Regions from separate parts of the Streptomyces sp. NPDC052496 genome, predicted to be linked through region 3. Evidence: riboswitches for the same ligand, from Rfam matches in the RefSeq annotation. Region 3 holds a riboswitch; each other region holds the start of a gene.
What was found. A riboswitch is a leader RNA that binds a small molecule or an ion and turns the genes downstream of it on or off. The one in region 3 is predicted to bind thiamine pyrophosphate.
Positions count from the first base shown of each region.

Region 1 (7,542 bases), on a different contig from region 3:
GCTATGACGATCACGGACGGGATGACGACACCGACGACCACCCCGAGGAAGCCGGTGAAGGCCAGCAGCCGCCACCGCAGCCGGGCCTTGTACTGCAGCAGCACTTCCCCGAGGAGCCAGAGCGCGACACAGCCGAATGCGATGTAGAGGACCACCCAGCCCATGTACGCCCCTCTTCCGCCGCACCACGGGCCGCCGTGGTGCGGCAAACCGCCGTCAGGACTGCTGGTGCAGACCCAGATTCTCGTAGATTTCCAGCGTCGCCGTGGAGTGGTTCAGGGTAATGAAGTGCAACCCGGGACTTCCCTCGGCCATCAAGCGCGCGCACAGCTGCGTCGCGTACTCGATGCCAATGGAGCGTACAGCCGCCGGATCGTCCTTGACGGCGAGGATGCGCTCGGCCAGCTCGGGCGGGAAGGCGGCATTGCTGAGCTGCGCGAACCGTTCGATCTGGCGGACGTTGGTGACCGGCATGATCTCCGGGATGATGGGCGTCTCGCAACCCGCCGCCGCGACCCGGTCGCGCAGCCGCAGGTAGTCCTCGGCGTAGAAGAACATCTGGGTGATCGCGAAGTCCGCGCCGGCCCGGCACTTGTCGACGAAGTGCCGTACGTCGGTGTCCCAGTCCGTGGAGCGCGGGTGCATCTCCGGGAAGGCCGCCACGCCGACGCAGAAGTCGCCCGACTCCTTGATGAGCCGGACCAGTTCGGCGGCGTACAGGACGCCTTCGGGGTGCTGGACCCAGTCGCCCATCGGGTCGCCGGGCGGGTCGCCGCGCAGCGCGAGCATGTTGCGGATGCCCGCGTCGGCGTACTGCCCGATGATGTTGCGCAGGTCGGCCAGGGAGTGGTTGACGGCGGTGAGGTGGGCGACCGGGGTGAGGGTGGTGTCGGTGGCGATCCGCTCGGTCGCGCGCACCGTGCCCTCGCGGGAGGTGCCGCCCGCTCCGTACGTCACGGAGACGAAGGTCGGCGCGACCGCCTCGATCCGGCGAATGGCGTTCCACAACGTCCGCTCGCCCTTCTCCGTCTTCGGGGCGGCGAACTCGAACGAGTACGACTGCTTGCCGGAAGCGAGCAGGTCACGCACGGTCCGTGCGCGATCAGTCCTGGTGGAAGCTGTGCCTAGGGCCATACGTGCAGATTATCCACCGGCTCCCCGCACACCAACCAGCTCCGGCGAAATGCCCGGATAGCCGCATTCCGGTCCACACCTTGGACACCGGCCGGCCATCCGGCCTTCAGACAGCCCGCCGCTCAGGCCCCGTAGGCGCGCACCCGCTTCGCCAGCCCGGCGGCCGCGGCCCCCGGGTCCTCGGCCTCGGTGATCGCCCGGACGACGACCACCCGTCGGGCGCCCGCTTCCAGCACCTGGTCCAGGTTGGCCGCGTCGATCCCGCCGATCGCGAACCAGGGGCGCTCGGGCCGGCGCGCGGCCGCGTAGCGGACCAGGTCGAGGCCGGGGGCGTGGCGGCCCGGCTTGGTCGGGGTGGGCCAGCAGGGGCCCGTGCAGAAGTAGTCCACGCCGGGCTCGGCCAGCGCGGCGTCCACCTCCGCCTCGGCATGGGTGGAACGGCCGATCAGCACCTCGTCGCCGAGGACGGCGCGGGCGGCGGGCACCGGCAGGTCGCCCTGGCCCAGGTGCAGCACGTCCGACCCGATGGCGTGGGCGACGTCGGCGCGGTCGTTGACCGCGAGCAGCTTGCCGTGCCGGCGGCAGGCGTCCGCGAAGACCTCCAGGTGGGCCAGCTCCTCGGCGGCCTCCATGCCCTTGTCGCGCAGCTGCACGACGTCCACGCCCGAGGTGAGCACCGCGTCCAGGAACTGCGCGAGGTCGCCCTGGCGCTTGCGGGCGTCCGTGCACAGGTAGAGCCGGGCGTCGGACAGGGCGTGGCGTGCGGTGGTCATCGGGCGGATCCCCCCAGGTCTGCGGCGTACGGGCCGGGCCTTCCGGCCCGTACGCCAGTGGTGCGTGGACGGTCGCGGCCGCGGGTGCGGGCGCGACGGCGATACGGCTGCGGACGTGCCGCGCACGGACCTGCCGCGTACGCATCCGCCGCGTACGGGCGCATCGCGTACGGACGTGCCGTGAACGGACCGGCCCGCAGCCGCTTCGGGCGGTGCTACACGGCGAGCGCCTGTGCCCGGCGCTTCACCTCCGTACCGCGGTTCTCACGCAGGGCCTGGGCGGGGGTGCCGGGCAGCGTCTCGTCGGCGGTGAAGAGCCACTCCAGCATCTCCTCGTCGGCGAAGCCGTCGTCCCGGAGGAGCGTGAGCGTCCCGACGAGGCCCTTGACGACCTTGCCGTCCTTGATGAAGTCGGCCGGCACATGCAGGGCACGGTTCTCGCCACGGCGCACCGCGATCAGCTGGCCCTCCTTCACCAGCTGCCGCACACGCGTCACCTCGACGCCCATCATCTCGGCGATGTCGGGGAGGGTGAGCCAGGCGGGAACGAGTCCATCGATCTTTGCGTCAATCTCGGTCACGGGACAAGCCTGCCACCTCGCACTGACAGCCGGTAGCGGGGCCTCACCATCGGCGCAGCCCACGGCACCCGAACGCACCGCGCGACAGACCGCCGGCCAGGGCCCCGGACCACCCCGGCCGCCCCCTCGGACCGTCTCAGACCGCCTCGGACCGCCTCAGACCGCCGCCGACTTCAGCGGTACGGACGCGTCCGCCGCCATCCGCCGGTCCAGCACCGCGCCCCGCTCGATGAGCTTGCGCCCCTGGGCCAGGTCACGGGGCCGGCCGACCGCCAGCAGCGCGACCAGCACGCCCTCGCGCAGCCAGATCACCGACCAGGCCGCGCTCTGCGGGTCGCCGCGCCACACCGTCTCGTCCGCCCCGGCGTGGTGCCCGGCGTACTGCACGAAGCGGCCGAACTGCTCGGACCAGAAGTACGGGACCGGGTCGTAGACCGGCCCCTCCGCCGCGCCGCGGACGATGGTGGCGGCGACCGTGCGCGGCCCGTGCAGGGCGTTGTCCCAGTGGTGGACCAGGAGGCGGCTGCCGTAGCGGGCGGACGGGAAGGAGGCGCAGTCGCCGACCGCGTACACGTCGGGCAGCGAGGTGCGCAGCCGCTCGTCGGCCAGGACGGAGCGGTCCTCGGGCGACAGCTCGACGCCGGAGCCGGCCAGCCAGGAGGTAGCGGGCCGGGCGCCGATGCCGACCACGACCGCGTCGGCGGTGAGCGTCGTGCCGTCGGTGAGCGTCACCGCGTCCTCGGTGACGGCGGCGACCCGCGCACCGGTCCGCAGCCGGGCGCCGCAGTCCTCGTACCAGGCGGCCATCGGAGCGGCGACCTCGGCGGGCAGTGCGCCGGCCAGCGGCCGGCCGGCGGCCTCGACGACCGTCACCCGGCAGCCCGCCTCGCGCGCCGCGGTGGTGAACTCCGCGCCGATCCAGCCCGCGCCGACGACCACCACCTCGCGCTGCCCGGCCAGTACCGGCCGCAGCCGCTCGGCGTCGTCGAGGGTGCGCAGCACGTGCACGTCCGGCAGGCCGTCGCAGCCGGGCAGGGTGACCGGCTCGGCGCCGGTGGCGATCACCAGGTGGTCGTACGGCAGCGGTCCGGCGTCGGTCTCCAGCACCCGCGAGGCGGCCGCGAGCCCTATGGCGCGCCGGCCCAGGAGCAGGTCGATGCCGAGCGCCTCGAAGTCCACGTCGAAGGCGGACCCGTCGGCCTTGCCGAGCAGTACGGCCTTGGACAGCGGCGGGCGGTCGTACGGCCGGTGCGGCTCCTCGCCGAGCACCGTGATCTCGCCGCGCCAGCCCTGTTCGCGCAGGGCGACGGCGGTCTGCACACCGGCCAGGCCGGCGCCGACGACGACGGCGCGCCGGGTCCGCTCGGCGGCCCGCCCGGCGGTTTCGCGGTCCTGGCGCGCGCGGTCAGGGTCCTGGGACTGGGTCTGCTCGCTCACCCGATCACTGTAAGACGGTGTGTCTCGCGACCCGCAGCACCGCGCGACGAGATCTATGACACAACGTCACGGTCCGTCACCCGCGGCGGCGGCCCCGCGCTCCCTTACGGGGCGTCGGCGGCCCGTACTAGGGTTGCGGTGAACGCACACGCGGGAGCCCGGACGCGACCGGGCTGAGAGGGAGGCTGCGGCGGCCTCCGACCGTACGAACCTGATCCGGGTCATGCCGGCGAAGGGAGGGGCTGGACGCCCATGCATCCACCTGCACACCACCCCGTACCCACCCCCGTGGACGTGCCGGACGTCCTCGTCATCGGGGGTGGCGTCATCGGTCTGGTCACCGCCTGGCGGGCGGCCCAGCGCGGGCTGCGTACCGCCGTCGCCGACCCGGCTCCCGGCGGCGGCGCCGCCCAGGTCGCAGCCGGGATGCTGGCCGCCGTCACCGAGCTGCACTACGGCGAGCAGACGCTGCTCGGCCTCAATCTCGCCTCCGCGCGCCGTTATCCCGGCTTCGCCGCCGAGCTGACGGAGGCGAGCGGCCTGGACCTCGGTTACCGCCGGTGCGGCACCCTGGCCGTCGCGCTGGACGCCGACGACCGCGCCCACCTGCGCGACCTGCACGCCCTCCAGCGCCGCAGCGGCCTGGAATCGGAGTGGCTGACCGGGCGCGAGTGCCGGCGCCTGGAGCCGATGCTCGCGCCGGGCGTGCGCGGCGGGCTGCGGGTGGACGGCGACCACCAGGTCGACCCGCGCCGGCTGGCCGCCGCGCTGCTCGCCGCCTGCGAGCGGGCGGGGGTGGTCTTCCACCGCGCCGCTGCCGAGCGGCTGACCGTCGGGCGGGGCCGCGCCACCGGCGTCGAACTGGCCGGCGGGGAGCGGATCGCGGCCGGTCAGGTCGTGCTCGCGGCGGGCAGCCGGAGCGGGCGGCTGGCGGGCGTCCCGGAGGACGTGCTGCCGCCGGTGCGCCCGGTCAAGGGCCAGGTGCTGCGGCTGCGGATGCCGGACGGCCTGCCCGGCGGCGTACCGTTCCTGTCCCGCACCGTACGGGCCGTGGTACGTGGCGGCCCGCTCTACCTCGTGCCGCGCGAGAACGGCGAGCTGGTCGTCGGCGCCACCAGCGAGGAACTGGGCTGGGACACCACGGTCACCGCGGGCGGGGTCTACGAACTGCTGCGCGACGCCCACGAACTGGTCCCCGGCATCACCGAACTCCCCCTGGTCGAGACCCGCGCCGGGCTGCGCCCCGGCTCGCCCGACAACGCGCCGCTGCTCGGCCCGACCGCGCTGCCCGGCCTGCTGGTGGCGACCGGCCACCACCGCAACGGGGTGCTGCTGACGCCCGTCACGGGCGACGTGATGGCGGCGGTACTGACCGGCGGCCCGCTGCCGGAGGAGGCCCGGGCGTTCTCCCCGGACCGCTTCGCGGCGCCGCCGCCCGGCACCGCCCACGGCTCCGCGCCCGCCCACGGCCAGGGCCGCCCCACGCCCGCCCCCGCCTCCCAGGAGCAGCCCGTATGACCGTCACCACCCCCATCACCGTCTCCGTGAACGGCGAGCCCCGGGAGTTTCCCGGCGGGCTCACCCTGGACCGGCTCGTCGCCGGTCTGACCACGGCGCCCGCCGGCGTGGCCGCCGCCGTCAACGAGGCCGTGGTGCCGCGCGGCCAGTGGCCCGCCACCGCACTCGGCGACGGCGACCGCGTCGAGGTCCTCACCGCAGTCCAGGGAGGCTGATCCGTACGTCATGGCCGACGATCTCCTCACCATCGCCGACACCACTTTCGACTCCCGGCTGATCATGGGTACGGGCGGGGCGCCCAGCCTCGACGTCCTGGAGCGGGCGCTGCTCGCCTCCGGTACGGAGCTGACGACGGTCGCCATGCGCCGCCTGGACCCGACCGTGCAGGGCTCGGTGCTGTCCGTACTGGAACGGCACGGCATCCGGGTGCTGCCGAACACCGCCGGCTGCTTCACCGCGGGCGAGGCGGTCCTGACCGCCCGGCTGGCCCGTGAGGCGCTGGGCACCGACTGGGTCAAGCTGGAGGTGGTCGCGGACGAGCGCACGCTGCTGCCCGACCCGGTCGAGCTGCTGGACGCCGCGGAGACCCTGGTCGACGACGGGTTCACGGTCCTGCCGTACACCAGCGACGACCCGGTGCTGGCCCGCAAGCTGGAGGACGTGGGCTGCGCCGCGATCATGCCGCTGGGCTCCCCCATCGGCTCCGGGCTGGGCATCCGCAATCCGCACAACTTCCAGCTGATCACCGAGCGGGCCGGGGTTCCGGTGATCCTGGACGCGGGCGCGGGCACCGCCTCCGACGCCGCCCTGGCCATGGAGCTGGGCTGTGCCGCGGTGATGCTGGCGTCGGCGGTGACCCGTGCGCAGGAGCCCGTCCTGATGGCGGAGGCGATGCGGCACGCGGTCGAGGGCGGCCGGCTGGCCTACCGGGCGGGGCGGATACCGCGCCGCCACTACGCGGAGGCCTCCTCGCCCACGGAGGGCATCGCCACTCTGGACCCGGAGCGCCCGGCCTTCTGAGGCGCGGCGGGCGGCGCCCCGGAGCGGCCGCCGCCCGCCCCGTGGCGCCCCGCGTACACGGCACTCCCCCTCGCGAAAGGGGCATCCCGCACATCCGGGGCCGTCCGACGGGCGCCCCTGTCACTGTTCGGATGCAATGGCCTGTGCTTCACGGGCAGGGCGTCCGGCACCGCCGCGGCGGCTCGTAGACTCGTCTGCCGTGGATACGACCCTTCAGGACCCCCTGGTCGGGCAGTTGCTCGACGGCCGCTACCAGGTGCAGGCGCGCGTCGCCGCCGGCGGCATGGCCACGGTCTACCGGGCCATGGACACCCGGCTGGACCGGGTGCTCGCCCTGAAGGTGATGCACCCGTCGCTGGCGGCCGACGCCGCGTTCGTCGACCGCTTCATCCGCGAGGCCAAGTCCGCCGCCCGGCTCGACCACCCCAATGTGGTGGGCATGTACGACCAGGGCACCGACGGCACGTACGTGTACCTGGCGATGGAGTACGTCGCCGGGTGCACGCTGCGCGACGTGCTGCGGGAGCGCGGCGCCCTCCAGCCGCGGGCCGCGCTGGACATCGTGGAGCCGATCCTGGCGGCGCTGGGCGCCGCCCACCGGGCCGGGCTGGTGCACCGCGACATGAAGCCGGAGAACGTTCTGATCGGCGACGACGGCCGGGTCAAGGTCGCCGACTTCGGCCTGGTACGGACCGTGGGCACCAGCACCACCGCCTCGACCGGCTCGGTCCTGGGTACGGTGTCCTACCTGGCGCCCGAGCAGATCGAGGACGGTACGGCCGGGCCGCCCGCGGACGTCTACGCCTGCGGCGTGGTGCTGTTCGAGATGCTGACCGGCGGCAAGCCGCACACCGGCGCCAACGCGGCCCAGGTGCTCTACCAGCACCTGAACGAGGACGTGCCGGCCCCTTCCACGTACGCGCCCGAGCTGGCGCCGCAGCTCGACGACCTGGTCGCCGCGGCCACCGCGCGCCGCCCCGAGCTGCGCCCGCAGGACGCGGTGACGCTGCTCGCGCAGACCCGCGCGGTGCGGGCCGAGCTGACCGACGCGCAGCTCGACGCGGTGCCGCCGCAGGCCG
Region 1 is NZ_JBFAUH010000035.1:3,590-11,131, forward strand. It holds gene AB0L45_RS34225 (hypothetical protein) at 1-164, opposite strand, end outside; gene metF (methylenetetrahydrofolate reductase [NAD(P)H]) at 217-1,134, opposite strand; gene thiE (thiamine phosphate synthase) at 1,257-1,907, opposite strand; gene AB0L45_RS34240 (Rv2175c family DNA-binding protein) at 2,123-2,488, opposite strand; gene AB0L45_RS34245 (FAD-dependent oxidoreductase) at 2,645-3,925, opposite strand; TPP riboswitch at 4,065-4,180, shown strand; gene thiO (glycine oxidase ThiO) at 4,178-5,443, shown strand; gene thiS (sulfur carrier protein ThiS) at 5,440-5,658, shown strand; gene AB0L45_RS34260 (thiazole synthase) at 5,669-6,463, shown strand; gene pknB (Stk1 family PASTA domain-containing Ser/Thr kinase) at 6,663-7,542, shown strand, end outside.
Region 1: linked by a shared signal. The riboswitch ahead of thiO (glycine oxidase ThiO) and the one ahead of AB0L45_RS27860 (thiamine ABC transporter substrate-binding protein) in region 3 are both predicted to bind thiamine pyrophosphate.

Region 2 (7,542 bases), on a different contig from region 3:
GAGCGCGGGAGCGGCTCCCGCCACCGGGGCCGGGACGTCCCGGTGACCCGGTGACCCGGTGACCCGGACCAGGGGCTGGCGTTGGCAATGGCGAACGGTGAACGCGGCCCCTGACGCACGAGGGCTACTGCGGCGCGGGAACGGGGTGTTCGTCTTCGGAGAGGCCGCCGGTTTCATCGGACGGCGGGCGCCGAGCGGCGGTGCCGTACGAGATCCGCGACGCGCTGACCGCCATGGGTGAACGGATCGACGCCGCGGTCTACTCCGCCGTATACCGTGAGGGCGAGGTAGCGGTGGTGGCCGCCACCGAGGGCCCGCAACGGCCGCCGGTGGGGGAGCGGGTGGACTTCCGTACCACCGCGCACGCGCATGTGATCCGGCAGTACCTGCTCGCTCAACTCGACGACCAGGCCAGAAAGGACCACCTGGCCCGGCACCCGGCACCCGGTGCGCTCGCTCACGCCCTACTCGGTGCGGTGCGAGGGCGACCTGCTGCGCCGCCTGGACGCGGTGCGCCGCGCCCAAGTCGCCTTGGAGCAACAGGAATATGCCGTGGGCACAGTATGCTCGGCGATTCCGATTCAGGTGGGCTCGGCGGCGGCGACCGTGGCGATTTCTCTTCCCGCGAGCGATGCTCAGCGCCTACACTGCGTTACCGATCGACTACGCAGGATGGAGGAGGCGACCCTGACGACCCTCGCTTTCTCCATCAGTATCTGAAAAATCACTCTTTGTGATCCGCTTGCACGTGACAGACGATGGCGTCAATGGGGCCAAGAGGGACGATTCCTGGCCATCTCCGACCAAGTACGGGGCAGAGGTTGATGACCGACACAGTTCAGGCAGAAGTGATCATGAGCTTCCTCGTGTCCGAGGAGCTCGCCTTCCGTATCCCGGTGGAGTTGTACTTCGACCGCGCGGACCCCTATGCGGTCAGCTTCACCTTCGACCTGCCCGGTGATGTGCCTGTGACCTGGGCGTTCAGCCGGGAGCTGCTGCTGGACGGGCTGAGCAAGCCGTCCGGCGAGGGCGACGTACGCATCGAACCGTCCTCCTCCGAACACCTCAGCGACGTCTTCATCAGCCTTCAGGTGGCCGATGAACGGGCGCTGTTCCGGGCCGGCGCCCCGCCTCTGGTGGCCTTCCTCGACCGTACGGACCGGCTCGTACCGATCGGAGAGGAAGAGGTGTGCGACACGCTCGACTCGACACTGGACCGCATTCTTTCGGAGGCGCAGAAGGCGGGGTGAACGGGCGGCCGCTGCCGGGTCGGTGCCGGAAGGGCCGGTACCGAGCGTGTGCACCCGGTCGGTACCGGACCGGACTGCCCGGACCAGGCGCCCGGCCGGTTCAGTGTTTCCGCCGTCGCCGGCCGCTGCCGGCGCCGACACCGCGGCTCGCGCGCCGTCCTGCGCTCCGCCCCGTACTCCGGTCGCCGCCCTGGCCCGTGTCGTGACCGGCGCGTGCGCCGCCCGTACCGCGGCCGGTGCGTGACGCGCCCGTGTCCCGGTCCGCCGAGACGACCAGTGCGGCCAGCAGCGTGGTCAGCGGTACGGACGCGACCAGGCCGATGCTGCCCACCAGTGTGCGTACGACCTCCTCCGCGACCACCTCGCTGGTGGCGACCGTACCGACGCTGCTCTGTGCGATCGAGAACAGCAACAGCAGCGGCAGCGCCGCGCCCGCGTAGGCGAGGACCAGCGTGTTGACGACGGACGCGATGTGATCGCGGCCGATCCGCATCGCCGCGGTGTAGAGCTTGCGCCAGCCCGCCGAGGGGTCGGCCTCCTTCAACTCCCAGACCGCGGCGGTCTGGGTGACCGTCACGTCGTCGAGCACGCCCAGCGAACCGATGATGATGCCCGCCAGCAGCAGCCCGCGGATCTCGATGTCGGGGTACAGGCCGTGCACCAGGCCCGTCTGGTCGTCGGTGTTGCCGGTCAGCAGCGCCCATCCGATGAAGAGGGAGCCGAGCAGGCCGATCAGCAGCAGTGAGACGAGCGTGCCCAGTACGGCGACGGAGGTACGCGCCGTCAGGCCGTGGCACATGTAGAGGGCCACCAGCATGATCGCGCTGCCGCCGACGATGGCGACCACCAGGGGATTCGATCCCTGGAGGATGGCGGGCAGGATGAACAGCGTCAGGACCAGGAAACTCACGACGAGCGCGACCAGGGCGAGGAGCCCGCGCAACCGCCCGACCACGACGACCGCCGCGGCGAAGATGGCGGCGAGCACCCACATCGGGAAGGTCCGGTCCACATCCGTGACCGAATACTGCAGGTCTTTGGGCGCTTTGGGCGCGTACGCGACCACGACCCCCTGCCCGGCTTCGTAGTGCCGCGTGGCGTCGGGCGTCACGATCGACTCGAACCGCCGGCCCGTGTCCTTCCCCGTGGTCACCTCGATGACCGCCCGCTCGCAGTGCTTGGCCGGCTGGGTGCCCGCGGGAGCACCGGGTTGCTGTTGCGAAGGTTGCTGTTGCTGCTGGGCGTGGACGTCCGCGCAGTTCACCTCCTCGACCTTCACCACCTTCGCCTTCTCGGTCGGCTGGTCGAAACCGACACCGGACGGCTTGTGACCGGGCGCGCCGCCGGGCCACAGCACGACCAGACCGGCCAGGACCGCGACGGCGAAGGGGATGAGCACCGCGGCGATGACCTTGCGCAGGTGACGCGAGACGGGGGTGGCCGGGCCGTGGCTGTGACTGTGGCCGTGGTCGTGGCCGGGCCCACGGTTGTTTCCGTGGCTGTGACTGTGGCCGTGGCCGGGCTCATGGCTCCGTCCGTGGCTGTGGCTGTGCGCGGAGCTGTGGCCGTGTCCGGCTCCGGGCCCGGGCTCGGAGCCGGACACAGCGGCGGGCCCGGTGGCAGATCCGGTGGCAGGCTCAGGCCCGACACCGGCACCGGCCCCGGACATCGGCTCAGGCCCACCCCCCTCCCCGTACCCATACCCCTGCGGCGGGCCGGAAGCGTGGTGGTGCGCGGAGTGCGGAGGCTCGTTGCTGGTCACCGCCCGATCATCGCAAGAACTGGCAGGGCCCCCTGTTCACCGCGCCATACCGGCCGCTACCGTGGTGGCACCTTTGCAATCGCGGGAGCTCGGAGCACCGGGCTGAGAGGGCGCTGACCCCCGTACGGAACGTCCGGCCGAAGCCGGGAACGCCGTGTCGGACATCGCTGCGTCGACCGCCGAACCTGTTACCGGGTAATGCCGGCGTAGGGAGTGGGTCTTCATGACTCTGCAGGATGCACGCACGCCTGAAAACGGCCAGGGCTCCACCCAGGAGATCGGCTGGCACAAGGGCTACCTCACCGGATCGCGCCCCGACCTCAGGGTTCCGGTCCGCCGTGTGCACCTCACCAACGGCAAGGACGTGACGCTCTACGACACGTCAGGGCCGTACACCGACCCCAACATCGAAACGGACGTCCGCCGCGGCCTCGCGCCGCTGCGGGAGAACTGGATCATCAGCCGCGGAGACACCGAGGAGTACGCGGGCCGGCCGCCCCGCCCCGAGGACGACGGCCTCAAGCACACCTCGCCGCGCGGCGGCCTGAAGAACCTCGACGCGGTCTTCCCCGGCCGCCCCCGGCAGCCGCGCCGGGGCCGTGGCGGCGCCGCGGTCACCCAGCTGGCGTACGCGCGGCGGGGCGAGGTCACGGCGGAGATGGAGTACGTCGCGCTCCGCGAGAACGTCTCCCCCGAGTTCGTACGGGACGAGATCGCGGCCGGCCGGGCCGTGCTGCCCGCCAACGTCAACCACCCGGAGATCGAGCCGATGATCATCGGCAAGAACTTCCTGGTGAAGGTCAACGCGAACATCGGCAACTCCGCCATCACCTCCTCCATCGAGGAAGAGGTGGAGAAGATGACCTGGGCGACCCGCTGGGGCGCCGACACGGTCATGGACCTGTCCACCGGCCGCAACATCCACACCACCCGCGAGTGGGTGCTGCGCAACTCCCCCGTCCCCATCGGCACCGTCCCCCTCTACCAGGCACTGGAGAAGGTGGACGGCAAGGCCGAGGAACTGTCCTGGGAGATCTACAAGGACACGGTCATCGAGCAGGCCGAACAGGGCGTGGACTACATGACCGTCCACGCGGGCGTCCTGCTGCGCTACGTACCGCTGACGGCCCGCCGCAAGACCGGCATCGTCTCGCGCGGTGGATCGATCATGGCGGCGTGGTGCCTGGCGCACCACAAGGAGTCGTTCCTCTACACCCACTTCGAGGAACTCTGCGACATCCTCGCCTCCTACGACGTCACGTACTCCCTCGGCGACGGCCTGCGCCCCGGCTCCATCGCGGACGCCAACGACGAGGCGCAGTTCGCGGAGCTGCGCACGCTCGGCGAACTCAACTCGATCGCCAAGCGGCACGGCGTACAGACCATGATCGAGGGCCCGGGCCACGTCCCGATGCACAAGATCAAGGAAAACATCGACCTCCAGCAGGAGATCTGCGAAGAGGCCCCGTTCTACACGCTCGGCCCGCTGACCACCGACATCGCTCCCGCGTACGACCACATCACCTCCGGGATCGGCGCGGCGATGATCGCGTGGTGGGGCACGGCGATGCTCTGCTACGTCACGCCCAAGGAGCACCTGGGCCTGCCGGACCGGGACGACGTGAAGACCGGCGTCATCACGTACAAGATCGCGGCCCATGCGGCGGACCTGGCCAAGGGCCACCCGGGGGCGCAGGAGTGGGACGACGCCCTGTCCGACGCGCGCTTCGAGTTCCGGTGGGAGGACCAGTTCAACCTGGCCCTCGACCCGGACACGGCCCGCGCCTTCCACGACGAGACGCTGCCGGCGGAGCCGGCGAAGACGGCGCACTTCTGCTCCATGTGCGGGCCGAAGTTCTGTTCCATGAAGATCTCCCAGGACATCCGCCGCGAGCACGGCGGCGACCTGGCGGTCGATGCGGAGGTGGCGGCCGGCATGGCGGAGAAGTCGAAGGAGTTCGCGGCGGCGGGGAATCGGGTGTATCTGCCGATCGCGGAGTGAGGGATTTCGAGACCGTAACCTGTGGTTACGGTCTCGGAAAGTCTCCGGTGCGTTATCCACAGGGGCTGGCCTGCGGACTTATATGAGCCCTCGCGGAAAATGGGGGTTCCGCCGATGCGTCCGGCGCGAATCCTTCGGCTCTTTCACAGGCTGGTGCGCACCCAGGAGCATGACTATCGTGCTACGGAGAACGGGCCCGAAACCGCATGTTCGGATTGCGGCTTCGGGCCCGCTCTGTACGAGGCTTTCCGGGTCAGCGGGGCAGCGTGTCTCTGGGCACCCCGTCGGCCCCCACCCCGACCTGCCGGGTGCCGCCCCGCCGGCCCTCATCCCGACCTGCCGGATGCCGCCCCGCCGGCCCTCATCCCGACCTGCCGGATGCCGCCCCGCATGAGCAGCATCCGCAGCGAGTCGTGCACGCGGTGTTCGGTGCGTCCGGTCCGCTGGGCGATCACCGCAACGGGTAACTCGTGACTGCTGAGTTGACGAGCGTGGGGCCAGGTAGGCCGCTACGGCCCAGCTGTCGCCCGTGACGACCAAGTGGCGGCGCTTACTTAGTGCCTTGCGCGCGTTCGTGCGGCCGAATTCCCCATGCAGCGGCCGCCGGGAACCAGTGTTCGCCGCCCGGCATCGTGAGCCTTCGCAGCCGCGCGCTGGTCGCCGCGTACACGAAGTCATCGACGCTCACGGCCTCTTGCCTGACTGCCGCGCCGGGGATCTGTGCATTCGACCATCGCGCATCACCTCCATTCCCGAACGTAAGTCCTTCGCAACCCCCCAACCACCGCTCGACAAGCCGAGTTTCACTCCGTCGGGGCGGGTTGTCAGAACGCACCGCGGGGGCCCGTCACCGGGCCCCCGCGGCATGGTTCATGGGCGCTATTCAGGGTGGTGGTCCGGGCCACCGTAATCGGGGCTGGTGAAGTCCGGGCTGGTGAAGCGGGGTCGGGGAGCGGCGGGCGGGCCGCCGTCCGGGCTGGTGAAGTCGGGCCGTGAGTAGCCCAGGGACGGGATACGGCTGCCGCCGTCGACGCCGCGGCGCGGTACGTACCGGGCCGTGCCGTGACCGTTGACGCCGGCCGGGTCGGCCAGCGCCTCGCGCAGGAACGGCAGGATGCCGCGTTCCAGGAGCGCCTGCCGCCAGGCGTCCCGGGCGAGGTCCACCTCACGGCTCCGGACGCCCCGGCCGTCCCCCGCGCGCGGGGCGCGGAGCGACGTCGAGCCGTTGCGCCAGGCCGCGTGGACCAGGCTCGCCATGGCGACGAGGGCCCCCACGGCGGTGAGCGCCGCGAAGACCCAGCCGACGCTGATCATCGGCTGGGCGGCGGACGGGTCGGTGCCGACCGTGCGCAGGATGTACCCGATGACCAGGAACAGGACGGCGGCGATCCCCGCCAGTGCCGGGGCCAGGACCGCGAGCATCGCGGCCAGCCCGGCACCGGCCGGTTCGGCCACCTCGCCCACGGTCGTGGCGAGGTCGATCCCCGAGCCGCCCGCGGAAGCGCCTTTCTCCTCACGGCCTTCCACGCCGCCGGCGTCCGGTGCGGGTGCCGGAGCGCGCAGCTCCTCGCGGAGCCGTACATAGTGTCGGTATTCGGCCGTCGCGCATGCGGCGATGGCGGACGTGGCGCTGAGCGCCATGGTGCGCAACTGCTCGGTGTTGAGGTGCTTGCCCGCCGCGGAGGTGATGTCCGGTCGGTATTCCGCGGTGCGCAGCGCCTCGTCGAGGAGCCGCGCGAATTCCGCGCGATCCTCGCTCAGCAGGTGCGGAGCGCTGTTCATGTGCATCCCCCGATGCTCCGTAGGGCCGTACAGGCCGGCGTGGGCCGGGCAGTGGGCGGAAACGGAGGAGAGCCTGCTACGGATAGACCGATGGTAGAGCGCCTCCGGCACGGGGTGACAGGGTGTTTGCGGAAATAGGGACCGCTCCTGTCCAGCTCGAACCCCGCTGCGCCACTTCCCTACCTGCCGCTACCCCTGCCCGGATGACGGTCAGGCAGTCAGGGGAAGTTGGACGACCAGTAGTTTTCCGGCCATGGTGATCCCGCCGTCCATGGCGATGGCCAGCCCGTCGGCGTAGACGTGCGGGCCGTCGACGGCGATGCCCTCGCTTTCGTCGTCCTCGCCGCCGACCTCGCCGAGGAGGTACGGGATCGGGCTGTGGCCGTGCACGACGCGCCGGCCGCCGTAGGTGTCGAGGAGTTCGCGTACGGCCATGGGCCCCGCGTCCTCGTCGCGGAAGGCGAACCGCTTGGTGAACTTGCGGAACAGGTCCCAGACCTCGTCGGCGTCGCTGCGCGTCAGGACGTCATGGACGGTGTCGTTGACGTCCTCGATGGAGTCGCCGTACTCCAGGTAGGCCGTCGTGTCGGAGTGCACGAGCAGGTGCCCGTCCTCCTCGGAGACGGCGTCCAGGCGGGCCATCCACTGCAGGTGGTGGTCCTGGAGACGGTCCATGTCGGACTTCTGGCCGCCGTTGAGGAGCCAGGCGGCCTGGAAGGACGCGGTGCCGGCACCGGACTGGACCG
Region 2 is NZ_JBFAUH010000003.1:269,717-277,258, forward strand. It holds gene AB0L45_RS06635 (hypothetical protein) at 174-461, opposite strand; gene AB0L45_RS06640 (IclR family transcriptional regulator C-terminal domain-containing protein) at 448-720, shown strand; gene AB0L45_RS06645 (SsgA family sporulation/cell division regulator) at 825-1,250, shown strand; gene AB0L45_RS06650 (YibE/F family protein) at 1,351-2,919, opposite strand; TPP riboswitch at 3,084-3,242, shown strand; gene thiC (phosphomethylpyrimidine synthase ThiC) at 3,236-5,014, shown strand; gene AB0L45_RS06660 (hypothetical protein) at 5,894-6,802, opposite strand; gene AB0L45_RS06665 (metallophosphoesterase) at 7,007-7,542, opposite strand, start outside.
Region 2: linked by a shared signal. The riboswitch ahead of thiC (phosphomethylpyrimidine synthase ThiC) and the one ahead of AB0L45_RS27860 (thiamine ABC transporter substrate-binding protein) in region 3 are both predicted to bind thiamine pyrophosphate.

Region 3 (7,542 bases):
GGGCCGCCTTCGAGGTGCGCGGCCGCTGGCCGGGCGGCGGTGACTCGGTGGGCATCCCCACCTGGTTCTACGGGCACGAGCCGCCCAACGCCTTCGCGGCCCACATCGCCAAGTACTTCGTCAACGCGGTCCGCGAGGACGGCCTCCTGGCGCGCTCCAACGCCGGAGTCGTCTTCCTGCCTGGTGCGGCGGGCACCGTGCAGGAGATCTTCGACAACGCGACTCCGAACTACTACGGGTCGCGGGGTGAGCCGACCCCGATGGTCCTCGTCGACCGTGCCCACTGGACCGAGCGACTGCCCGCTTGGCCTCTGCTGCAAGCACTCGCCGCGGAGCGCGCCATGTCCGACAAGATCGCTCTGGTCGACTCGGTGGAAGAGGCTCCGGAAGCACTGGCCCGCCTCACTGGCGCCCCCGCCGCCCCCCGCACAGATCCCGCGCCCTGAACGAACGCGCCGGCCGAATCAACGGGCTCCCCCAGTGGGCTCTCTGCTCTCTCTGAGCCCCTGCCTTCTCCGCTCGTCCTGCCCTCCCTCCCCACTGCCCACGTGCACGGTGCGGATCTGTTTGCCCGGCGGAGGCAACTCCCGTCCCCGATTCCACGTCTGGCTAGCCAGGTAATGCGTAGGTAAATCCATGCAGTGCGCGAACGGAGTTCTTGGTGGTCATCGGTCTTCTGACGGCAGTAGCGGCTTCGGCCTGCTACGGCACGGGGTCGGTCCTGCAAGCGGTGGGATCACGCAAGTCCGCGCGCCGGGAGGCGGCCGCCGCGTCCACGACCGGCGTCACGCAGCACGGCGGGCCCAGCCTCTCCTCCACCGCCAAGGCTGCCGTGACGTGGGAGTTCATGGTCGGCACGGTGCTGGACTTCGTGGGGTTCGGTCTCGGCGCGCTGGCTGCCCGGCTGCTGCCGCTCTTCCTCTCGCAGACCGTCATCAGCGCCAACCTCGTGATCACCGCCGTTCTCAGCATCAAGCTGCTCGGCATCCGGCTGAACCGCCCCGAATGGGCCTCCATCGCCGTCGTCTGCTCGGCGCTGGTCCTGCTCGCCACGGCTGCCGGCCCGGAGGGCGGCGGTGACGCTTCGACGACCACGCACTGGTGGCTGCTGATCGCCTCGGTGGTGCTGATCGGCGGCGGAACGCTGGCCGTACGGCTGCTCGGCAGCCGCGCCGCGATCCTTGCCGGTCTGCTGTCCGGCCTGGGCTTCGGCGCGCTCGGTGTCGGCGTACGCGTCCTGAACGGCGTCGCCCCGTTCGACCTGCCCACGCTCCTGGCCGACCCGGCTCTCTACGCGATTCTCGTCGCCGGCATCGGCGGTATGTACCTGCACACGGTGGCGCTCCAGATCGGTTCGGTCAACGGGGCCACGGCAGCGCTGGTGGTGGGTGAAACGGTGGTGCCGGGCATCCTCGGAGTGCTCTGGCTCGGTGACTCCTCCCGGCCGGGCTTCGCCTGGGTCGCCGTACTGGGCTTCGTCATCGCCGTGGCCGGCGCCGTGGCTGTCGCCTGGTTCGGAGAGCCGGAGGACGGCTCCGCGGCCGGCACACCCGACGCCGCCGCGTCGGGTACGGCGGGCGCCCCGGACGTGGCCCCGGGCGACCGCTCGCACGGCCCCGGTGCCGGGGACGCCGGGCGCCCTCACCCGGCGAGCAGCCGCGCCGGCTCGTCGTAGGAACGGTGCCAGTCCCGCTCCATGCGGGTCCATGACCACCGCCCTTCGGGGCGCAAGCCCTGCGGGCCCTGGTTGTCAGCCGGGCTCTGGCCATCAGCCGGGCCGCGGTCGTCAGCCGGAATCTGGTCGACAGCGGGACCTGGTCGACAGCGGGCCCTGGCCAACAGCCGGAACCCGATCGACAGCAGACCCTGGCTGTCAGCGGTCCAGCACCACGATGTCTTCCGCCGCGAAAGCGACGCCCACCCTCGCTCCGTCCTCCGGCGCGTCGCGCAGCGCGCAGGCCGCCTCAAGCTGCGGGCCGGCCGCGGGCTGGAGGAGGAGCGTGACGTGGGTGCCGCGGAAGGTGCGCGCCGCGACAGTGCACGGGAGCCCTTCCGTGGCGGTGGTGATCCTTACACCGGCCGGGCGGACGAGCAGGCGGCACGGCCCGTCAGCTGTGCCCTCCGGCACCGGTACCTTGCCCCAGGGAGTGTCGGCGGACTCGCCCCGTACCGCCGCCTCCACCACATTGTCGAAACCGAGAAAGCGGGCGACGAACTCGGTGGCGGGGCGCTGCCAGACCTCCAGCGGCGTGCCGCTCTGCGCGATACGCCCCTCCTGCATGACCACCACCCGGTCGGCCAGCGCGAACGCCTCGCCCTGGTCGTGGGTCACCGCCAGCACGGTCGTACCCAGTTCCCCGAACACTCGACGCAGTTCGACGACCAGGCGCTCGCGCAGGCCGCGGTCGAGCTGGCCGAGGGGTTCGTCCAGCATCAGCAGCCGGGGCTGCGGTGCGAGTGCCCGGGCCAGCGCGACCCGCTGCTGCTCGCCTCCGGACAGTGCCGCGACGGCGCGCCGCTGCGCGCCCGGCAGGCCGACAAGGTCCAGGAGGCCGGCCACTGTGCGCTCCTGCTCGGCGCGGGAGGCCCCGCGCATACGCAGTCCAAAGGCCACGTTGCCCCCCACGTCCCGCTGCGGGAAGAGCTGGTGATCCTGGAACATCAGCCCGACACCACGCCGGTGCGTCGGCACACCCGACTGGTCGCGGCCCTGAAGGAACACGCGCCCCGTGTCGGCGGCACGCAACCCCGCCACGACCCGCAGAAGGGTGGACTTCCCGCTGCCGCTGGGCCCCAGGACGCAGACGATCTCCTGCTCGGCGACGTCCAGGTGCACCGCGTCCAACGCGGGCGGCTGCCCGTCACGGAAACGGACGGTGACGTCCTCCAGCCGTAGCAGCGCCTGCCCCGTCGCACGGCCGGCGCGTCCCTGCGCCATGCCGGAGCGCCCCGCCCCCGTACCGGGGTGCCCCGTCGCCGTGCCGCCGTGTTCCATCGCTGTGTCGGCCTGTTCCGTCGCTGTGTCGGGGTGTTCCGCCATCTAAAACTCTCCGGCCTGATCGGTACGGATGCGCTCCAGCGCCAGCAGCGCGCCCGCGCACACCACCATCAAGATCGTGGACAGTGCCATCGCCTGTCCGTAGTTGAGTTCGCCGGCGCGTCCCAGCAGCCGTGCCACGGCCACCGGCAGCGTCGGGTTGTCCGGCCGTGCGATGAAGACCGTCGCCCCGAACTCGCCCAGTGACACGGCGAAGGCGAATCCCGCGGCGATCAGCAGCGCCCGCCGTACGAGGGGCAGGTCGACCTCGCGCCACACCCGCCAGGGCGAAGCCCCGAGCACCGCCGCGGCCTCCCGCAGCCGCTCGTCGACCGCGCGCAGCACGGGCAGCATGGTCCGTACGACGAAGGGCACCCCGACCAGCGCCTGGGCCAGCGGTACCAGCCACCACGAGGACCGCAGATCGAGCGGCGGTTCGTCGAGAGTGATCAGAAAGCCGAAGCCGACGGTCACGGCCGAAACGCCCAGGGGCAGCATCAGCAGCGCGTCGAACCCCCGCACCAGCCTGCCGCCCCGTTTCGTCAGCGCGGCCGCTGCCAGCCCGCCCACCACCAGGGCGATCAGTGTGGCGGCGGCCCCGTAGGCGAGCGAGTTCCACAGGGCGTTCAGTGGGGCGACGGCGAACGTGCTGTCCATCGAGGCGGCGGACTGCAGCGCCCGGTAGAACACGAGACCGTAGCCGTCCGGGCCTGCGAAGGACCGCTCGATCAGCACCGCCAGCGGTAGCACCAGCAGCAGCGCGATCACGACGAGCGTTCCCCACAGCAGCGCCCACTGACCGGCACCATGCGGCCGCCGCACCGTCTGCGCCGGATCGACGAGCGTGAGGGCGGACTCCCGCCTCCGGACGGTCCAGGCGTGCAGGGCCAGCAACGCCAGTACGGCGGCGAACTGCAGCAAGGTGAGGACAGCGGCCGTAGGGAGGTCCAGGAAGTCAGCGGTCTGCCGGTAGATCTCCACCTCCAGGGTGGAGAATCTCGGGCCGCCCAGGATCTGCACCACCCCGAAGGAGGTGAAGGCGAAGAGGAAGACCATCAGTGCGGCAGCCGCGACGGCCGGCGCCAGGGCCGGCAGCGTCACCCGCCGCCAGGCGCCCCAGCGGGACGCCCCGAGCACCCGGGCCGCCTCCTCCTGCCGCGGGTCGAGCTGTCCCCAGAGGCCGGCGACGGTGCGTACGACCACGGCGTAGTTGAAGAAGACATGGGCCAGCAGGATCGCCCACACCGACGTGTCCAGCCGTACGCCCCACAGGTCGTCCAGCACTCCGCCGCGCCCGACCAGCGCCAGGAACGCCGAGCCCACCACCACTGTCGGCAGGACGAACGGCACCGCGACGACGGACCGCAGCAGCTTCTTTCCGGGGAATTCGAAGCGCGCGAAGACGTACGCGCCGGGGAGCGCGATCAGCAGTGTGAGCCCGGTCGAGGCCGCCGCCTGCCAAACGGTGAACCACAGCACGTGCAGGACGTCCGGGTCGGACAGCACCTCCCCGGCCCGGCCGAGCTGCCACTGTCCGCCGTCCTTCAGCCCGCGCCCGACGATCGCGGCGACCGGGTAGGCGAAGAACAGCGCGAAGAAGGCGAGCGGCAGGGCCATCAGGGCGAGCCGGGCGGCCGTTCCCCGTGCACGGCGCGCCCGCCCCGTGCGGCCGCTTACTTCAGGACGAGCGAGGACCACTGCTTGATCCACTGTTCGCGGTTCTTGGTGATCGTCTCCGGGGCCACCGTCTCCGGCTTGTCGATCTTCTCGCCGTACTTGGTGAACAGCTCCGGCACCTTCGCGTCCGTTCGCGCCGGGTTGACGAACATCTGCAGCGGCACGTCCTCCTGGAACTTCTTGCTCAGCAGGAAGTCCAGCAGCGCCTTGCCGCCCTTCTCGTTCTTGGCGCCCTTGAGCAGGCCCGCGAACTCGATCTGCCGGAAGCAGGTGCCGGTCGCGACGCCGGTCGGGGCTTCCTCGGGCTCGGGCTTCTTGCCGAGCACCTCGACCGGCGGGCTGGACGCGTACGACACGACCAGGGGCTTGTCCCCCTTGCCCTTGCCGGCCGCCGAGCCCGAGAACCGCTCGTTGTAGGCCTGCTCCCAGCCGTCCACGACCTCCACGCCGTTGGCCTTGAGCTTCTTCCAGTAGTCCTGCCAGCCGGACTCGCCGTACTTGGCGATGGTGCCGAGCTGGAAGGCGAGCCCCGGTGACGACGTGGCGGAGTTCTCGGTGACCAGCAAGCCCTTGTACGCGGGCTTGAGCAGGTCGTCGAAGGTCTTCGGCGGGGCGATCTTGTGCTCGGCGAAGTAGGCCCGGTCGTAGTTGACGCAGGTGTCGCCGTAATCGACCGGCGTCACCCGGTGCTCCGCCTTGTCGAGCTGAAGCTCCTGCGGGACGCTCGCCAGCCCCTTGGCCTCGTACGGAGTGAAGATCCCCTCCTTCAGACCGCGCGACAGCAGCGTGTTGTCGATACCGAAGAAGACATCGCCCTGAGGGTTGCCCTTCGACAGGATCGCCTGGTTGACGGCCTTGCCCGCGTCCCCGCCCTTGAGCACGTTCACCTTGTAGCCGGTCTGCTTGGTGAACTCCTCCAGCACCGACTTGGAGGCGTTGAAGGAGTCGTGGCTGACGAGCGTGACGGTCTTCGGATCCGTACCGCCGCCGCTGCCGCCCGAGCCGCATGCGGCGAGCGCCGTCATGCCGGCCGCGACGGCCAGCGCCGTGACGGTGATCCTCGTGGTGGTGCTCACTGAATTCCTCCTGGCTGGCCAGGAAGAGACGCGGCCCCGTCCGGCGCTTCGTACGAAGGCCGGACGGGGCGCAACAGCATGAGTGACGACCGAACTTCCTACCCGGAATGACCCGGGCGAGGTTCAAGGGTCTGCGGCACCTCGGTGTCCGTGACGCTAGGTCCGTGACACTGCCGCACTCTCAGCGCTGTGGCGCTCCCCTGTCGGAATGTGCATTTGTTCGATCACACGGTACCAGCGGGCGGTCAGCGCTCCGAGGCGGCGAGCTGGCCGCAGGCACCGTCGATCTCCTGCCCGCGCGTGTCGCGCACCGTCACCGGCACTCCGTGCGAGGCGATGGCCTCGACGAATGCCTTCTCGTCCTCGGGACGCGACGCGGTCCACTTGGAGCCGGGCGTCGGGTTCAGCGGGATCAGGTTCACGTGGACGCGCTTGCCCTTGAGCAGCCGGCCCAGGAGGTCACCCCGCCATGCCTGGTCGTTGATGTCCCGGATCAGGGCGTACTCGATCGAGATGCGGCGGCCGGACTTCTCCGCGTACTCCCACGCGGCGTCCAGCACCTCACGCACCTTCCAGCGCGTGTTGACCGGCACGAGCGTGTCGCGCAGCTCGTCGTCGGGCGCGTGCAGCGACACCGCGAGGCGGCACTTCAGGCCCTCGTCCGCGAACCGCAGCATCGCCGGTACGAGACCGACGGTGGACACCGTGATGCCCCGCTGCGACAGGCCCACTCCGTCGGGCTCGGGGTCGGTCAGCCGCCGGATGGCGCCCACGACCCGCTTGTAGTTCGCCAGCGGCTCGCCCATGCCCATGAAGACGATGTTGGACAGCCGGGCCGGCCCTCCCGGCACCTCGCCGTCGCGCAGTGCCCGCATGCCGTCGACGATCTGATGCACGATCTCGGCGGTGGAGAGGTTCCGGTCCAGGCCGGCCTGCCCCGTCGCGCAGAACGGGCAGTTCATGCCGCATCCGGCCTGGGACGAGATGCACATCGTGACCCGGTCCGGGTAGCGCATCAGCACGGACTCCACGAGGGTGCCGTCGTGCAGCTTCCACAGCGTCTTACGGGTCGTGTCGTCGTCACAGGAGATGTGCCGCACCACGCTCATCAGCTCGGGCAGCAGCTCCGACGCCAGCTTCTCCCGCGCCGCGGCCGGGATGTCCGTCCACTCCGCCGGGTCGTGCGCGTACCGCGCGAAGTAGTGCTGCGACAGCTGCTTGGCGCGGAACGGCTTCTCACCGGCCGCGGCCACGGCTTCGCGCCGCTCGGCGGGGGTGAGATCGGCAAGGTGCCGCGGGGGCTTCTTGGCCCCACGCGGCGCGACGAAAGTGAGTTCTCCGGGCTTAGGCATGGTTCTTCCAGTGTCGCAGACGCGTCTCTGTGACCTGCCTCACGAGCGCTCCGTCATGGTGGTTGGTGGTGGTCGTTGGGGGTCGCCGGCTGTCGCTTCACGGCCCACAGACGGCCCGGCTCGATCGCCGGAAGTCCAGGTCAGCCACGACACAGGCCCTACAGCAGACGGGCAGGAAAGGCGTCGCTCTCCCACCGACCGCGCCCGCAGGCGTGCGAAGCTGGGAGGGGCGACCGCCATGCCGTCGGCGAAGGGAATGTCACGTGCCGCAGACCTCTCCGCGAGGTACGTACCTGCAAATCACTGAATCTCTGCGTCAGAAGATTCAAAAGGGCAAGATCACTGAAGGTTTGCCGTCTGAGGCGGAACTCATGCGCACGTACGGTGTGGGTCGGACTAC
Region 3 is NZ_JBFAUH010000023.1:54,964-62,505, forward strand. It holds gene AB0L45_RS27840 (LOG family protein) at 1-446, shown strand, start outside; gene AB0L45_RS27845 (hypothetical protein) at 662-1,675, shown strand; gene AB0L45_RS27850 (ABC transporter ATP-binding protein) at 1,874-2,938, opposite strand; gene AB0L45_RS27855 (iron ABC transporter permease) at 3,041-4,654, opposite strand; gene AB0L45_RS27860 (thiamine ABC transporter substrate-binding protein) at 4,711-5,790, opposite strand; TPP riboswitch at 5,868-6,002, opposite strand; gene rlmN (23S rRNA (adenine(2503)-C(2))-methyltransferase RlmN) at 6,036-7,142, opposite strand; gene AB0L45_RS27870 (GntR family transcriptional regulator) at 7,406-7,542, shown strand, end outside.